DNA from 4 places in the Streptomyces sp. NBC_01515 genome. Region 3 is predicted to be linked to each of the others. Evidence: riboswitches for the same ligand, from Rfam matches in the RefSeq annotation. Region 3 holds a riboswitch; each other region holds the start of a gene.
What was found. Region 3 has a riboswitch for S-adenosylmethionine ahead of OG407_RS43145 (amino acid ABC transporter permease). Riboswitches for the same ligand answer to the same signal wherever they lie in the genome.
Positions count from the first base shown of each region.

Region 1: another riboswitch for S-adenosylmethionine. It lies ahead of thrC (threonine synthase); the one in region 3 lies ahead of OG407_RS43145 (amino acid ABC transporter permease).
Region 2: another riboswitch for S-adenosylmethionine. It lies ahead of OG407_RS02665 (putative leader peptide); the one in region 3 lies ahead of OG407_RS43145 (amino acid ABC transporter permease).
Region 4: another riboswitch for S-adenosylmethionine. It lies ahead of OG407_RS15735 (aminotransferase class V-fold PLP-dependent enzyme); the one in region 3 lies ahead of OG407_RS43145 (amino acid ABC transporter permease).

Region 1 covers NZ_CP109416.1:6,444,608-6,448,674, reverse strand. The annotation lists gene OG407_RS29175 (cold-shock protein) at 6-212, opposite strand; gene OG407_RS29170 (MoaD/ThiS family protein) at 666-941, opposite strand; gene thrC (threonine synthase) at 1,035-2,330, opposite strand; SAM riboswitch class I at 2,346-2,492, opposite strand; gene OG407_RS29160 (glucosyl-3-phosphoglycerate synthase) at 2,683-3,627, shown strand; gene OG407_RS29155 (trehalose-6-phosphate synthase) at 3,733-4,067, shown strand, end outside.
Region 2 covers NZ_CP109416.1:695,011-699,077, reverse strand. The annotation lists gene OG407_RS02675 (ABC transporter permease) at 1-74, opposite strand, end outside; gene OG407_RS02670 (ABC transporter substrate-binding protein) at 78-1,700, opposite strand; gene OG407_RS02665 (putative leader peptide) at 1,938-2,063, opposite strand; SAM riboswitch class IV at 2,097-2,210, opposite strand; gene OG407_RS02660 (MDR family NADP-dependent oxidoreductase) at 2,384-3,403, shown strand; gene OG407_RS02655 (MerR family transcriptional regulator) at 3,434-3,874, shown strand.
Region 3 covers NZ_CP109416.1:9,756,438-9,760,504, reverse strand. The annotation lists gene OG407_RS43155 (ABC transporter substrate-binding protein) at 1-1,014, opposite strand, end outside; gene OG407_RS43150 (amino acid ABC transporter ATP-binding protein) at 1,093-1,890, opposite strand; gene OG407_RS43145 (amino acid ABC transporter permease) at 1,887-2,867, opposite strand; SAM riboswitch class IV at 3,223-3,332, opposite strand; gene OG407_RS43140 (glutathione S-transferase C-terminal domain-containing protein) at 3,410-4,067, opposite strand, start outside.
Region 4 covers NZ_CP109416.1:3,549,392-3,553,458, forward strand. The annotation lists gene OG407_RS15725 (rhomboid family intramembrane serine protease) at 1-115, shown strand, start outside; gene OG407_RS15730 (Lrp/AsnC family transcriptional regulator) at 112-393, shown strand; gene OG407_RS15735 (aminotransferase class V-fold PLP-dependent enzyme) at 534-1,895, opposite strand; SAM riboswitch class IV at 2,061-2,177, opposite strand; gene trpD (anthranilate phosphoribosyltransferase) at 2,254-3,318, opposite strand; gene OG407_RS15745 (cytochrome bc complex cytochrome b subunit) at 3,453-4,067, opposite strand, start outside.

The DNA.
Region 1 (4,067 bases), 3.3 Mb from region 3:
GTGCTTCAGGTGGTCGCGAGCCGGACCATGTCCGCCTGCGGCCCCTTCTGACCCTGCGAGATCTCGAAATCGACCCGCTGACCCTCTTCCAGGGTGCGGTAGCCGTCCATCTGAATCGCGCTGTAGTGGACGAAAACATCCGCACCACCGTCGACCGCGATGAAGCCGTACCCCTTCTCCGCGTTGAACCATTTGACGGTGCCCTGAGCCATGCCTAACTCCCCTATTACTGGCCCTTGCACGGACCCGCACTTCGCGGATCCGGGTCAGACCTCACCCCCCACAGGATTGGGGGCGTGCGCCGGAACGCGTCGACCGCGGCCGAATGTATCCGTCCAACTGCCGTCTGCAACAGGTCAATCCGACGAGAATTCCGGGCAGGACCGGTCGGGAATATACGGAGAATTCGTCCGACTTCAGGGCAAGTCGGGCCCGATAAAGGGAACATAAGGCGCAAAATGAATGCACACTTTGGCTACTTCTCATCGCACGCGGAGCGGGTACTCATATGCGTCCGGCATGCGGAGTGGAGCGGGTTCCCCAACTGTACCCCGCTCAACCCTACAGAATTGCCCCCTCCGCTTCTCTCACGGAGGGGGCAATTCGATGAACTCTTGGTAATCGGCGTTACCGAGGGTAATTTCCGGGGACCTCCGGGCCCCCGCTCAGCCGCCGGCGACAGCCGGAATGATCGAGACGCCGACCCCGTCCGGAGTGGCCGTCTCCAGCCCCTGCTCGAACCGCACATCGTCATCATTCACGTACACGTTGACGAACCGCCGCAACTTGCCCTCATCGTCCAGGACGCGAGCGGAGATCCCGGTGTGGTTCTTCTCCAGATCGCTGATGACCTCGGCGAGGGTCGTGCCCTCGGCGGTGACTTCGGCCTGCCCGCCGGTGTACGTGCGCAGGATGGTGGGGATACGGACGGAAACGCTCATGCTCAAGACCTCCGGTCAGGTACGGCTTTTGTCTTTTAGGGGCGCGGGGAACTGCGCGACCAGCCCCCACCGGCCCGCAGACGAACAACGACGCTACGACGCGAGCCCAGCTTCCCTGAACGACTCAAGGCTCGGCCGAATCGTCGCGGTCAGCCCGGTACCGGCAACCGCATCCAGCGTCTTCAGACCATCCCCGGTGTTGAGTACCACCGTGGTCAGCGTGGGATCCAGCAACCCGTTCTCGATCAGCTTCTTCGCCACACCGACGGTCACCCCACCCGCGGTCTCCGCAAAGATCCCCTCGGTCCGCGCCAGCAACTTGATCGCGTCGACGACCTGCTCATCGTTGACGTCCTCCACCGCCCCACCCGTACGCCGGGCGATGTCGAGGACATACGGCCCGTCCGCCGGGTTCCCGATGGCGAGCGACTTGGCGATCGTGTTCGGCTTCTGCGGCCTTACGACGTCATGCCCCGCTTTGTAGGCGACGGAGACCGGCGAACACCCTTCCGCCTGCGCCCCGAAGATCTTGTACGGCTTGTCCTCGACGAGCCCGAGCTTGATCAGCTCCTGCAGCCCCTTGTCGATCTTCGTGAGCTGCGACCCGGAGGCGATGGGAACCACGAGCTGGTCCGGAAGCTGCCAACCGAGCTGCTCGCAGATCTCGTAGGCGAGGGTCTTGGAGCCCTCCGCGTAGTACGGCCGGAGGTTGACGTTGACGAACCCCCAGCCCTCGCCCGCCGGGTCACCGATCAGCTCGGAGCAGAAACGGTTCACGTCGTCGTAGTTGCCCTCGATGCCGACGAGCTCGCCGCCGTAGATCGCGGCCATGACGATCTTGCCCTGCTCCAGGTCGTGCGGGATGAACACGCAGGAACGGAAGCCGGCCCGGGCGGCGGCGGCGCCGACGGCGCCCGCGAGGTTGCCGGTGGAGGAGCAGGAGAGGGTGGTGAAGTCGAAGGCGCGGGCCGCTTCGATGGCCTGCGCCACGACCCGGTCCTTGAAGGAGTGCGTCGGGTTGCCGGAGTCGTCCTTGACGAACAACTTGCCCGCGTCGACGCCCAGTTCGCGGGCGAGGTTGTCGGCCTGGACGAGCTTGGTCCAGCCGGGGTTGATGTTCGGCTTGTCGGCCACGTCGGCGGGGACGGGCAGCAGGGGCGCGTAACGCCAGATGTTCGCGGGGCCCGCTTCGATCTGCTTGCGGAGCTCTTCGGTGTCGTAGGCCGAGAAGTCGTAGGCGATCTCCAGCGGGCCGAAACACTCCTCGCAGGCGAAGAGCGGACCGAGCGGGACGCGGTGGCCGCACTCGCGGCAGGACAGCGCGACGGCGGGGCCGAGATCGACGCTGTTCACGGGGTTCGTGGTGCTTGCAACAGTCTGCGCAGCCATGGAGGCGAGGCCCTTTCCTCATCTTCCTCACGACGCATTTCGCCATGAGACGGATTTGGCACCTTCCCGAGCCGGGAGCCTCGCCACATCAACGTGACAAGACCGGCTGGAGGGTTGCCGGGGCTTCAACGGGCCGTATCCCTCTGCCCCTCTGGATGAGCGGTGTTCAGTTGTGTATGCGGTTGTGTCACTTGCGTGAGCGTTGACGGCCCCCGACATGCGATGGTCATCAGCGTTGTTCAAGACTGTAACCGAAGGCCAGGACAGTTGAGTGAGCCGTCCGAACCGCGAGACGGATCACCTACACAGGGTGATCGCCTCTCGCCGAGAGAACGCAGAGGAGCCGCGCAACGTGCTGAAAGAAGTCGAGCACTGGCTGAGCACCCGCTCCTGGTCCATGACCGACCGGCCGCTCCACAAGATCCTGGCCGCGAAGCACCGCACGGGCCAGTCGGTCTCCGTCGTGCTGCCCGCGCTCAACGAGGAAGCGACGGTCGGCGACATCGTCGCGATCATCCGTCACGACCTCATGCAGCAGGTCCCGCTCGTCGACGAGATCGTCGTCGTCGACTCCGGGTCCACCGACCGCACCTCCGAGGTGGCCGCCGCGGCGGGCGCCCGGGTCGTGCACCGGGACGACATCCTGCCCCGCATCCCCGCCGTGCCCGGCAAGGGCGAGGTGCTGTGGCGCTCGCTGCTGGTCACCAGCGGCGACATCGTCGCCTTCATCGACGCGGACCTGAAGGAGTTCTCCTCCGACTTCGTCACCGGGATCGTGGGCCCGCTGCTCACCGACCCCGGCGTCGACCTCGTCAAGGCGATGTACGACCGCCCGCTCGGCGGCGCGGCCGGCCAGGGCGGACGCGTCACCGAGCTGATGGCCCGCCCGCTGCTGAACATGCACTGGCCGCAGCTGGCCGGTTTCGTGCAGCCGCTCGGCGGCGAGTACGCGGCCCGCCGCTCGCTGCTGGAGCAACTGCCGTTCCCGGTCGGGTACGGCGTCGAGCTGGGCATGCTCGTCGACGCGCTGCACCTGGTGGGGCTGGACGCTCTCGCCCAGGTCGACGTGGGCGTGCGCAAGCACCGCCACCAGGACGGTCAGGCCCTGGGGCGGATGGCCGCGCAGATCTACCGCACGGCTCAGCTGAGGCTGGCCCGAGGGCATCTGATCCGGCCGTCGCTCACCCAGTTCGAGCGGGGTCCGGACGGCTTCGAGCCGCGCACGTACTCCGTGGACACGGAGGAACGGCCGCCGATGGCGGACATCACCGAGTACCAGTCACGCAAGGTCGCATAACCGCACAGTTACAGGCGCTCACGGACGGTCGTATACGGACTCATACAGTCCGCCGACGGCCGTCCGTACGTTTGAGCGTTTCCGGGCCGGGCTAGGTTGTGGCGTATGGCTTCCACGGCTTCTACGGCTTCCACGCCCCCTCGCGGTGCTGCTCAGGTGCTCGTCGCGTCCAACCGCGGCCCGGTCTCGTACGAGGTGGGCGACGACGGTTCGCTGCGCGCCAGGCGGGGTGGCGGCGGGCTGGTGTCCGGGCTGTCGGCGATCGGCCCGGACGCGGGTGCGCTGTGGGTGTGCTCGGCGCTGTCCGACGGCGACCGCGAGGCCGTACGGCGCGGGGTGGGCGAGGACGGCGTACGGATGCTGGACATCCCGGCGGACGTGCACGCCGACGCGTACAACGGCATCGCCAACTCCGTGCTCTGGTTCGTCCACCACATGCT
Region 2 (4,067 bases), 9.1 Mb from region 3:
AGGAAGGACACCGTGTAGGCCGCCCACAGCACCCCGACGGCCTGGGCGATCCGCTTGACCACGTAGCGGCGCATGCGTCAGCCGACCCAGGTGTCGTGCAGCTGTATCCGGCTGGAGGCGTCGAAGTTCAGCCCGTGCACCTTGGCCGCCACGCCGATCTGGGACTGGAGCTCCACCACCGGCGCGTAGTAGGCGTTCCGCACGATCAACTGCTGTGCCTGCTCGACCAGTTGCCCGCGCTTCGTCGTGTCGGTCGTCGCCGCCTGGCCGGTCAGCGCGGTGTCCAGCGGGCCCACCGGGACGCGGTAGAAGTTGGCCAGCTTGGTGGAGAAGGAGCTGCGCAGGATGTCCGGGTCGGCCCGGGTCACGTTGCCCCACGCGGTGTCGTAGTCACCCGACTGCAGCGTCGGGGCGAGCTGGGTGATCTGGACCTGCTTGAGCGTCAGGTTGACGCCGACGGCCTTGAGTTGCTGCTGGATCAGCTCCAACGTGGGCTGGTTGGTGGCCGCGTTGGGGACCCAGTCGACCGTCAGGCTCAGCTTCTTGCCGTCCTTCGTCCGGATGCCGTCGCCGGCGGTCTTCCAACCGGCCGCGTCCAGAAGGGACTTCGCCTTGGCCGCGTCGGTCGTCAGATCCGCGGAGAGGTTCGCGTAGTCGGGTGTGGTGTGCGCCAGGACGCTGGTCGCGGGCTGGGTGCCGGTCGGGAACACGGTGTCGGCGATCTGCTTACGGTCGATGGCGAACCCGATGGCCTGGCGCACCCGCGCGTCCTTCAGGGCCGGACGCGAGTTGTTGAAGGCCAGGCCGAACACCACGCCGGGGTTGGCCCGCCGCTGAAGGGCGACCTGGCCGCCCTTCAGCGCCGCTTCGTTGGCCTTGCCGACGCTGCTGATCGCGTCCACCTGCCCCGACTGGAGACTGCCGGCCCGCACCCCCGCCTCGGGTACGACCTTGAAGACCACCTTGTCCAGGTAGGCCTCGCCGCTCTTGTGCCACAGCGAGGAGCCCCACGCGTACCCGGTCCGCCTGGCCAGCGTCACCGACTGGTTCTGCACGTACTGCTTGAGCACGAAGGGCCCGGAGCCGACCACTCCCTGGCTGCACTTCTGCTGCGGGGACTTCTTCACGCTCGCGGAGGACTCGATGCCCAGCGAGTGCGTCGAAGTGGCTTGCAGGAACTGGGCGTTGGGCTGCTGGAAGGTCACCTTGACGGTGAGCGGGTCGACGACGGCGGTGCTCTTGACGCCGCTCAGATAGCCCTCGGCGAGGGTCCCCAGCGCGCCGAGGTCCGGTACCGCGTCGAAGTTGTCCTTGACCACCTGGGCGGTCAGCTTCGATCCGTCGCTGAAGGTGACACCCGATCTGAGGTGGAAGGTGAACGTCGTCGCGTCGGGGCTGATGTCCCAGCTCTTCGCCAGCCAGGGCACGATCTTGCCGGTCGCGGGGTCCTGGTCGGTGAGGGAGTCCACGATCTGGCGTACCGAGTAGATGGTGTCGTTGCTGGCCACCTGCTGCGGATCCACGCAGCCGGCGTCGGAACCCACCGCGAAGGTCAGGGTGCCACCGGACTTCGCCGGGCCGCTGCCGCCGTCCGAACCGCCGCTGCCGCCGGACCCGCAGGCGGTGAGCAGGACGCTGGTGGTCAGAAGGGCGGTCAGGGTCGCCCATCGGGTGGGGCGGATGTCCGGATGTGCTCTCACGGAGGGTGCTCCTACTCGTGTCACTACGCATGGGGTGCCCGCGGATCACGGCCGCGCACGTGGGCGCGCCGCTCCGGTCGGCTCAACGCCGTTGACGGGCAGTGCGGTTGGGGGAGTCAAGCGGGAAGGGGGCGCGGCGGGTGCGGATGCCGTCCGTGAACACGGACAGGACCGCGAGAGGCTGCGGAGACATGCCTGCGGGCCGCGACAGACGTCAGACGGACGTGGTCAAGGCGGTCAGGCGCGACACAGACAGCTGGTGAAGCGCTGCAGGTCGATGTGGCGGCGGCGGGAGAACCGGGAGAAGACGGTCGCGGCCGTCAGGGAAGCGACGGAGACGCTCGGGTCACTGCTGTGTCGCACGACCGTCCTCCCCGTCTCCGACCCCGGCCAAGGGCCCCGCGCTTGCAGAGATCGTCGGTGATCCTGCCGGGCTTTCACCTGGAGCACCCCACCGCGTCGGAGGGTTGCCGGTCAGCAAGCCAGGGCTTGACGCTGACACTCGATGCCGGTCGCGATCGTACGGAGCGACGTCGTCGTACGTCAATGGCGGGTCCGGGCCGACGAGGGGAGATCGACCGGGCGGTCCGCTCCGGCTTGACCTTGACGTGCGCGTCAACTCTTAACGTCGGTGGGCGCCGCACACCGTGTGCGGCCGTCGACCACCCGTCAGGAGCCCGTAGATGTCTCCGTCGAACATCCCCGCCACGCACCGCGAGGTCCGACTCGCCTCCCGTCCCCAAGGCGCCCTCGAATCACGCCACTTCACCGTGGCGGAGGTCCCCGTCCCGGAACCGGGACCCGGGCAACTGCTGGTCCGCAACCGCCTGATGGGCGTCGCCGCGTCACTGCGCACCCTGATGGGGGAGGAGGCGGGGCTGCCCCTGCCGTCGTTCGAGGTCGGCGGGCCGCTGTCGGCCCCGGCCGTCGGAGAGGTGGTCACGGCACCCGAGGGCGGGACCCCGCGCCCCGGTGATCTGGTGTCGCACTGGGCGGGGTTCCGCGAGTACGCCGTGGTGGAGGCCGACGCGGTGCAGGCCGTCGACCTGACGGTTCTGCCGGACCCCGTGGCGTACCTCTCGCAGGGGCCGTCGGCCTGGATCGGTGTGGTCCGGGGCGCCGAAGTACGGGACGGGGACACGGTGTTCGTCTCCGGCGCGGCAGGCGGACTCGGCACCCTGGCCGGGCAGTTCGCCCGGATGCGCGGAGCCGGCCGGGTCATCGGCAGCACCAGCTCGCAGCGCAAGGCCGACTACCTGGTCGAGACGCTGGGCTTCGACGCGGTCGTGCTGCGCGGAGCCGAACCCATCGAGGACCAGCTGCGCAAGGCGGCCCCGGACGGCATCGACGCGGTCGTGGACAACGTCGGCGGTGAGCAGCTGCGGGCCGCGCTCGCCCTGGCCCGGCCCGGTGCCCGGGTGGGGCTGATCGGAGCGCTCTCCGCACAGGTCCCGGGCGAGAACACGGCGCCCGTCGAGATCGACACCTACTCGCTGATCGTGCGCGGGATCCAGCTCCGCGGCATCAGCGGCGCGCGCCACCGGGACGCGCTGACGGAATACGAGGAGACGTTCGGCCGTTGGCTCCGCGAGGGCTCGGTCACCGTCCCGCACACCCGCCTGTCCGGAATCGACCAGGCACCCCGCGCCCTGATGGAACTGCTCGAAGGACACCACATCGGCACCGTGGTCGTGGAGTTGTAGTCGTCGGCCACCCGACTCCCGGAGGACGGAATGCGCATCGGCGACGCGGCGGCGGCCGTGGGTGTCACCACCCGAACCCTGCGCTACTACGAGCAGCGCGGACTGATCACGGCACGGCGTACGGCGTCGGGACAGCGGGAGTACGAGGAGGAGGACGTACGCCGACTCCACGCCGTCCGCGAGCTGTTGGACTCCGGCCTCACCATCGGCGACGTGCGGCTCCTCATCGACATCCTCGACGCGCTGCCCGGCCGCCCGGAGGTGCCGGCGGTCCACACGGGGCCCTACGCGGCGACGTGCGTCGTCCCTCAGGTGGCGATCCGGCGACTGGCCGAACTCGACGCCCGTATCCGCGGGTTGACGGAGGTACGGGACCGCCTGGCCGACCGGCTCGACGTACGGTTCGGTGTCCTGGTCGGCCAACTCATCGGCCTGGACGCCTCCTTGAGCGATGCCCCCGCCGGTTCCTGACACGGCCGCCGCCGAAGGTCCGCACACAGGCGGGCTTGCATCGCCGGGCGGCGACGGGAGATCATGCCCGTGCCCGGCGGGCGCCGGACGCGAGCCCGGAGCGCCCCTGCGCCGAGGCGCCGTAGGCTGCCGACGCCAGGACGGAGGGGAGTCACCGTGAGGACACCGTCCCTCGGTCCGGTCCGCACCGCGG
Region 3 (4,067 bases):
CGGCAGTCCGGGCGGGTTGACCTCGGACTTGGCGACGGCCTCGTTGGAGAGGTTCCAGGCGGCCAGCCACTTGGCGTACTGGCCGTTCTTGATCAGGTAGTTGATGGCGTCCGCGAGCGGCTTGGCGAGGCCGCTGTTCTTCTTCGCGGTGGCCGCGATCAGGCCCTGGAGGGAGGATCCGGCGCCGGAGTACGTGCCCGCGTTGCGGACGGCCTTCGCCGTGCCCTTGGTCGAGGAGACCTGGTAGGCGACCGAGGGGTTCGGGGCGAGGTAGGCGTCGATCTTCCCGGAGGCCAGCGCGAGGTAGGTGCTGTTGTTGTCCTGGAAGTACTTGACGGTGAGCGCCTTCTTGCCTTCGGCGGCCAGCTTCTTCTTCCACTCCAGGAGGATCCGCTCCTGGTTGGTGCCCGCGCCCACGGCGACGGTCTTGCCGGCGAGGTTCTCGTAACTGCCGCCGAAGTTCCAGGTGTTGCTCGCCTTCACCGCGAAGCCGAGGTTGTCCTCGCGGTAGGAGGCGAACTCGTACTTCGCCTTGCGCTCCTCGGTGTCGGTGACGTTGGAGAAGGCGACGTCGACCTTGCCGCTGTCCAGGCCGATGAAGAGGTTCTCCCAAGTGGAGTTCTTCAGCTCGGGCTTGAGGCCGAGGACGGCGGCGACCAGGCGGGCGATGTCGGTCTCCGAACCGGTGAGGGTCTTCTGGTCCGAACCGACGTAGCCGAGCGGCGGGGAGCCCGCGGGCAGGAAGCCGACGCCGATCTCCAACGTGCCGCTCTTCGCCACGGACTTGGGCAACTCGGCGCTGATCGACTTCACTTCGGCGACCTTGAGTGTCGTCTCCTTGGCGGCGCCGTTGGAGAGAGCCCCCACGGTGACAGTGCCGGAGGCGGCGCTGCCGGACGTGGTGGCCGCGTCGCTGTCGCCGCCGCAGGCCGCGAGACCGCCGGCGAGGGAGGCGAGGACGGTTCCCGCGGTGAGTCCGCGAGTGAGTCTGCTGCGAAGGCTGGGCGTAGACATGGCTGTTCCTAGGCTCGGTGTTGAGGGCTGCTGAAGGTGGAAGTGCGGGGGTTCTGAAGGGGGACGTGCGGGTGGGGCTCAGAGGACCTTGCTGAGGAAGTCCCTGGTCCGTTCGTGCTGTGGCTTGTCGAGGACCTCGTGGGGCGGGCCCTGCTCGACGATCTTCCCGCCGTCGATGAAGACGACCCGGTCGGCGACCTCGCGGGCGAAGCCGATCTCGTGGGTGACGATGACGAGGGTGGTACCGCTGGTCGCCAAGTCCTTGATGACGGCGAGGACTTCGCCGACGAGTTCGGGGTCGAGGGCGGAGGTCGGTTCGTCGAAGAGGATGACGCCGGGGCGCAGGGCGAGGGCGCGTGCGATGGCCACGCGCTGCTGCTGGCCGCCGGAGAGCTGCCTGGGGTAGGCGCCGGTCTTCTCGGCGAGCCCGACGCGGCCGAGCAACTCCCTAGCCAGTTCGAGGGCTTCGGGCTTGCCGAGCCGGCCGGTGGCGACCGGGGCGGCGGCGACGTTGTCGAGGACGGTCAGGTGCGGGAAGAGGTTGAAGTTCTGGAAGACGAACCCGATCCGGCCGCGCTGCGCGAGGATGGCCCGCTCGCTCAACTCCTTGAGCCTGCCGCCCTGTTGCCGCACTCCGATCAGCTCGCCGTTGACGCTGACGTAGCCGATCTCGGGCTTCTCCAGGTGGTTGATGACCCGTAGCAGCGTGGACTTGCCGGAGCCGGACGGGCCGAGGATCACGGTGACCTCGCCGGGCCGCACGGTCAGGTCGACGCCGTCCAGCACCCGGTGGGCGCCGTACCACTTGTGGACGTCGTGCACCTCTACGGCGGCGGGTGTGATGTCCGCCAGCGGTTCGACGGTGTTGGTGGTCATACGGCGGCCTCCCTGCGGATGCGGGCCCGCAGGTCGGTGACACCGGTGCGGAGTTTCTGGATCGGGGTCGGCGGCAGGGAGCGGGTGGCGCCCCGGGCGTAGTGCCGCTCGACGTAGAACTGGATGACGGACACGACGCTGGTGAGGATCAGGTACCAGACGGTGACGACCAGGAGCAGCGGCACGATGTCGCCGGGGTAGGTGGAGCCCATCGTCTGCGCGGAGCCGAACAGGTCGAGCAGCGAGACGTAGAAGACCAGGGAGGTGCTCTTGATCAGGCCGATCAGCTGGTTGACGTAGTTCGGGGTGATGGAGCGCAGCGCCTGTGGGAAGACGATCTTCCTGAACTGGTAGCCCTTGGGGAGGCCGAGGGCGGAGGCCGCCTCGTGCTGGCCCTGGTCGACGGAGAGGATGCCGCCGCGGACCACTTCCGCCGCGTAGGCCGCCTCGTTGAGGCTGAGGCCGACGACGGCGACGGCCATGTCGGTGGCGAGCTTCGACTCGTCGAAGGAGAAGAAGGCGGGGCCGAAGGGGACGCCGATGCTGAGGGTCTGGTACAGGGCGCTGAAGTTGTAGAGGAAGATCAGCACCACGATGAGCGGGATCGAGCGCAGGGCCCATACATAGGTCCAGCTCGCCGCGCGCAGTACCGGGCTCCTCGAGAGCCGGGCCAGGGCGAGCAGGATGCCCCCGAGAAGGCCCAACACGGCGCTCAGCGCGGCTACTTCGAGGGTGATGACGAGTCCGTCGAGGATCGTCGGGCGCAGGAACCAGTAGCCGAAGCGGTCCCACTGGTAGAAGGAGTTGGTGACCAGTCCGTGGATGAACTGGGCGACCAGCACCAGCACGACCAGGGTGACGATCCACCGGCCGGGCCGGCGCAGCGGCTGAACTCGCTGTGCTGTCAGGGGTTTTGACGGTGCGTCGGCGGACGGCGCGGCGGCCAGGGACACGGTGGTGCCCGGGGGTTCAGTCATGGAGGGCTCCGGCGGAAGTCGGACACCCCGGGTCGCGACACCCGGGCGAGGCTGACGCGTCGCACGAGGTGAGGAACACACAGGACCGGGGGCTGGGCGGACAACGGCACACCGCACGGGCGGTGTTCGTCAGGAACGCGGAACGCGAGGGCTGGGAGAAGTCGTCAGCCTCGACAGCGGGCGAAGCCCGGGGCGGTACACGCGGTACACAGTGCGCTGTTGACGCGCAGCAGATCGACGGCACGGTCCGCGACGAGAGGGTTCACACACGGCAGTACGCAGCCCGCGGGGCGGCGCGGCGCCGTCCGGAGAGCTGCGTACATGTCCGTCACCCATCACTGTTGTGGCCCTGGGGGCCTCGCGCTTACCGAAAACGTCATCCGGTCCGGTCGTCACCTGGGGCACCCCACCGCGTGCGAGGGTTGCCGGTCAGCAAGCCAGGGCTTGTCGCTGACGCTCATGACCGTTCTAGGTCGCAAGTTAAGACAATTGTCCGAACGTATGTCAATGGCCGTCCATCAACTGGACGTCACAGAACGCGCTCAGCTGCGGCAAGCTCCCGTTTCGTCCGCCGCGTGGGCCTCCCAGTCCAGGATCTGGACAGCCGCGCCGGCGGCCTCCAGGCCCCGGCAGTGGGCGTGGTGGCGGCGGGCGATGCCGTCGAGGTCGAGGTGGGTGCCGAAGGCCGGGTGGGCGGCCAGACGGCGGGCATAGGCCCACAGGTGGGGGTGGTCGGCGATCCGCTGTACGGCGGCGGCGTCCAGGTGGTTGCGGTGCACGGTGTCGAGTTGGACCAGTGACACCCACAACTCGACGTCGGCGGCGGTGAGTTCGTCACGGATCATGTGCTCGCGGCCGTCCAGCCAGCGGTCCAGCGAACCCAGGGTCTCCAGCAGCCGGGCGACCGCCGCGTCGCGCTCCTCCTGTTCGACACCGGCCGCGCCGGCGCGCTGCGCGGCGTCCTCGATGCCTTCGGCGCACAGCCGCTCGACGGCCTCGATCTCCGACTCGGCACCGCACGGGTACAACTGGGGTCCGCCCGCGCCGAAGTGCCGGGCGAGGTCGCGCATGATGTCGGGGGCGTGGGTGCTGACGATCCGGCCGGACCAGTCGTCGCTGAGCACGGGCGCGGCGGCCGGTCCGGAGTAGCGGTGCGCGCTCGCCTCGTAGAGCGGGCGCAGCGCGGAGTGTCCACCACCC
Region 4 (4,067 bases), 6.2 Mb from region 3:
CAGGAAAAAGAAGGGCCCGAAGGGCGGCCTTGGAAGGGCGGTGGTGGGAGACGGGCGGGCGACTAGAGTTGGGCCCGCCCCAGTAACGGTCCCCGAGGGAGAGAACCAGCCGTGATCACCGCGATCGTCCTCATCAAGACCAGCGTGGACCGGATTCCGGAGATCGCCGAGTCGATCGCCGCGCTCGAATCTGTGAGCGAGGTCTTTTCCGTCACCGGTACGTATGACTTGATCGCGATGGTTCGGGTGCGGCAGCACGAGGATCTGGCCGAGGTGATTCCTGGGCGGATCAGCAAGATCCCCGGGGTCGAGGGGACGGATACGCACGTGGCGTTCCGGACGTACTCGCAGCATGACCTTGAGGCCGCGTTCGCCATCGGGTTGGACTCGTGAGGTTGGGCGCCTAGTGGGGTGGGGGCGCGGATCATTTGCGGCTGACCGTGCGTCGTGGCTGGTCGCGCAGTTCCCCGCGCCCCTAGTGGGGTTGCCCTTGAGGCGCGTTGCATCGCACCCCGTTTACGTCAACCGCCACATCACACCGCCGGGACGCAGCGGCCGTTCTCCGTGTGGTAGGTCCACTTGGCGCCCTTGGTCACCAGTTCACGGACTGCGCCTACGAAGCGGTCGACGTGCTCGTCCGGGGTGCCCGCGCCGAAGCTGACGCGGATCGCGTTGAGGGACTTTTCACCCGGGGCCGCTTCGGGGGCGCCGCATTCGCCCTGGGTCTGGGGGGCGGTGCCGAGGAGGGTGCGGACCAGGGGGTGGGCGCAGAAGAGCCCGTCGCGGACTCCGATGCCGTACTCGGCGGAGAGGGCGGCGGCGAAGTGGGAGCTGTTCCAGCCGTCGACCACGAAGGAGATCACGCCCACGCGGGGGGCGTCGTCGCCGAACAACGACAGCACCTTGACCTCCGGGACCTCGGCCAGGCCCGCCCGCACCTTCTCGATCAGGTGCTGCTCGCGGGCGACCAGGGTGTCGAAGCCCGCCTCCGTCAGCGCCTTGCAGGCCGAGGCGATGGAGTAGGCGCCGATGACGTTCGGGGAGCCGGCCTCGTGGCGGGCCGCGCTGTCGTGCCACTCCACGTCCACTCCCCCGTCCTCGCGCCGGGCGACCTTGCGGCTGGCCCCGCCGCCCGCGAGGTAGGGGTCGGCCGCCTGGAGCCAGTCCGCACGGCCTGCCAGGACGCCCGAGCCGAAGGGCGCGTAGAGCTTGTGGCCGGAGAAGGCGATCCAGTCGACGTCGAGGTCCTGGACGGACACCGGGTGGTGCGGGGCGAGTTGGGCGGCGTCCAGGACGATGCGGGCGCCGTGGGCGTGCGCCGCCGCCGCCAGCTCCCGGACCGGCCACAGCTCGCCGGTGACGTTCGAGGCGCCGGTGACGCAGACCAGGGCCGGGCCCTGGGGGTCGCGGGCGGCGAGGGCCCGATCCAGGGTCTCGACGGCCTGGGCCGGGGTGCGCGGGGCGTTGAGGTAGGTGACCCGGGCGTCCCTCCAGGGGAGCAGGGACGCGTGGTGCTCGGTCTCGAAGACGAAGACCTGGCAGTCGGCCGGGAGGGCGGCGGCGAGGAGGTTCAGGGAGTCCGTGGTGGAGCGGGTGAAGATCAGCTGGTCGTCGGGGCGGCAGTCCAGGAACTCCTCGACCGTCGTGCGGGCGTTCTCGAACAGGTCGGTGGAGAGCTGTGAGAGGTAGCCGGCGCCGCGGTGCACGCTGCCGTAGTACGGGGCGTAGGCCGCCACGTCGTCCCAGACGCGCTGGAGGGCGGGGGCGCTGGCCGCGTAGTCGAGCGCCGCGTAGGTGACTTCGCCGCCCGTGACGAGCGGGACGGTGACATCCCGACCGAGAACGGGCAGCGGGGCACAAACGGTCTGAGCGGCGGCAACGGTGGAGACAGACATGGCGAACTCCCGTAAGAGGCAGGCGAATTCACTGCGCGAGCGGGCATGGCTCCAGCGCAGGAAAGGGTGAAAGGGGATGTGCGGAGTGGGGGCTTCGCGCCCTATCGCATTCGCTTGCTCACAGAGAGCTCCCTCGATGACCAGGACCCCTGGTGTCTTTCGAGGGGCCCGCGCTTGCCGCAGACCTCGCTGCCTACGGCCTGGTCTTCACCCGGGGCACCCCGCCACGGACGGAGGGTTGCCGGACAGTCGGCCGGGGCCTCATGACTGTCACTCATGACCTGGTCAGAAAACTTACGCGAGGTGATCGTCGTCCCGCAACCCGTGTCCGGATCGCGGGACGACGACCGCCGTACCGCTATGCGTTGCTGGCGGCAGCCCAGCGCTCCAGCGTCCGCTTGGCCGCGCCCGAGTCGATCGACTCGGCCGCCTTCGCCATCCCGGCCCGGATCCGGTCCGCCAGCGGCCCGTCAGCGGCCTCCAGCGCCACCAGGGCCGCCGCCGAGTTCAGGAGTACCGCGTCCCGTACGGCGCCCGTCTCGCCGTCCAGGAGACGGCGAGCCACGTCCGCGTTGTACTCGGGGTCGGCACCGCGCAGGGCTTCCACGGGGACCAGTTCGAGGCCGACGTCCCGCGGGTCGAAGGACTCCTCGGTGACCTTGCCGTCGCGGACGATCCACACCCGGGAGGTGGACGTGGTCGTCAGCTCGTCGAGGCCGTCGTCGCCGCGGAACACCAGGGAGGAGTTCCCTCGCTCGGCGAAGACGCCCGCGATGATGGGCGCCATCCGCGGGTCCGCGACCCCGACCGCCTGCGCCCGCACCTTGGCGGGGTTGGTCAGCGGGCCCAGCGCGTTGAACACCGTGCGGATGCCCAACTGGCCGCGCGCGGCGCCCGCATGACGCAGGGCGGGGTGGAACTTGACCGCGAAGCAGAAGGTGATCCCGGCCTCCTCGGCGACCTCGGCCACCCGTCGCGGGGTCAGCTCCAGGTTGACGCCGAGTCGCTCCAGGACGTCGGAGGCGCCGGACGCGGAGGACGCGGCCCGGTTGCCGTGCTTGACGACTTTCGCGCCCGTGCCGGCGATCACGATCGAGGACATCGTGGAGATGTTCACCGTCTTCGCGCCGTCGCCACCGGTGCCGACGATGTCCACCGTCTTCCCCGACACCTCGATCACGTTCGCGTGCTCGTACATCGCGCGCACGAGACCCGTGATCTCCTCGACGGTCTCTCCCTTGGCCCGCAACGCCACCACGAACCCGGCGATCTGCGCGTCCGTCGCCTCGCCGCGCATGATCTGGTCCATCGCCCAGAAAGTCGCGTCGGCGTCCTGGTCCTGGCCGTACAGCAGCCCGTTCAGTACCTCGGGCCAGGAACGGGCCGCCGCGGTGTCGCCTCCAGCGGGGGTCACAGCGCTCATACGGCCGCTCCTGAGTGTCGTAGAAACCTGCTTCACAAGACGTGCCCCACCCTATCCAGCGCGGGGCACGGCGAAGGGCCCCGTCCGGTGTTCGGACGGGGCCCTTCGACTGTGGCGTGGCGACGCCTCAGCGATCAGTGGTGGCCGTGGCCGCTCGTGATCTCCTTGTACTCCTCGACGGTGGGCTTGGGGATCTGGGACTCCTCGCCGTAGTACGCCTCGCTCAGCTTGGCGCGCAGCTTCTGGGAGCCCTTCACCTTGCGCTCGACGCCGTTGTCGTCGACGGTCGCACCGATCGCGGCCGGCTCGTACTGCTCGTGCGCGGTGAGCGTGTGCAGCGCGTCCTGGCTGAGCGGCTCGTGGATCTCGACGAACTCACCGTGCGGCAGGCGCTTGATGACGCCCGACTCGCGGCCGTGCAGCACCTTGTCCCGGTCGCGGCGCTGGAGGCCGAGGCAGACCCGCTTGGTGGCGATGAACACGAGCACCGGCACCACGAAGAAGCCGACACGCACCGCCCAGGTGATCGAGTTGATCGACAGGTGGAAGTGCGTGGCCCAGATGTCGTTGCCGCCACCGACGAGCAGGACGAAGTACCACGAGATCCACGCGGCACCGAAGGCCGTACGGGTCGGGACGTTGCGCGGGCGGTCCAGGATGTGGTGCTCGCGCTTGTCGCCGGTGACCCAGGACTCGATGAACGGGTAGACCGCGATCGCGACCAGGACCAGCGGGAAGATGATCAGCGG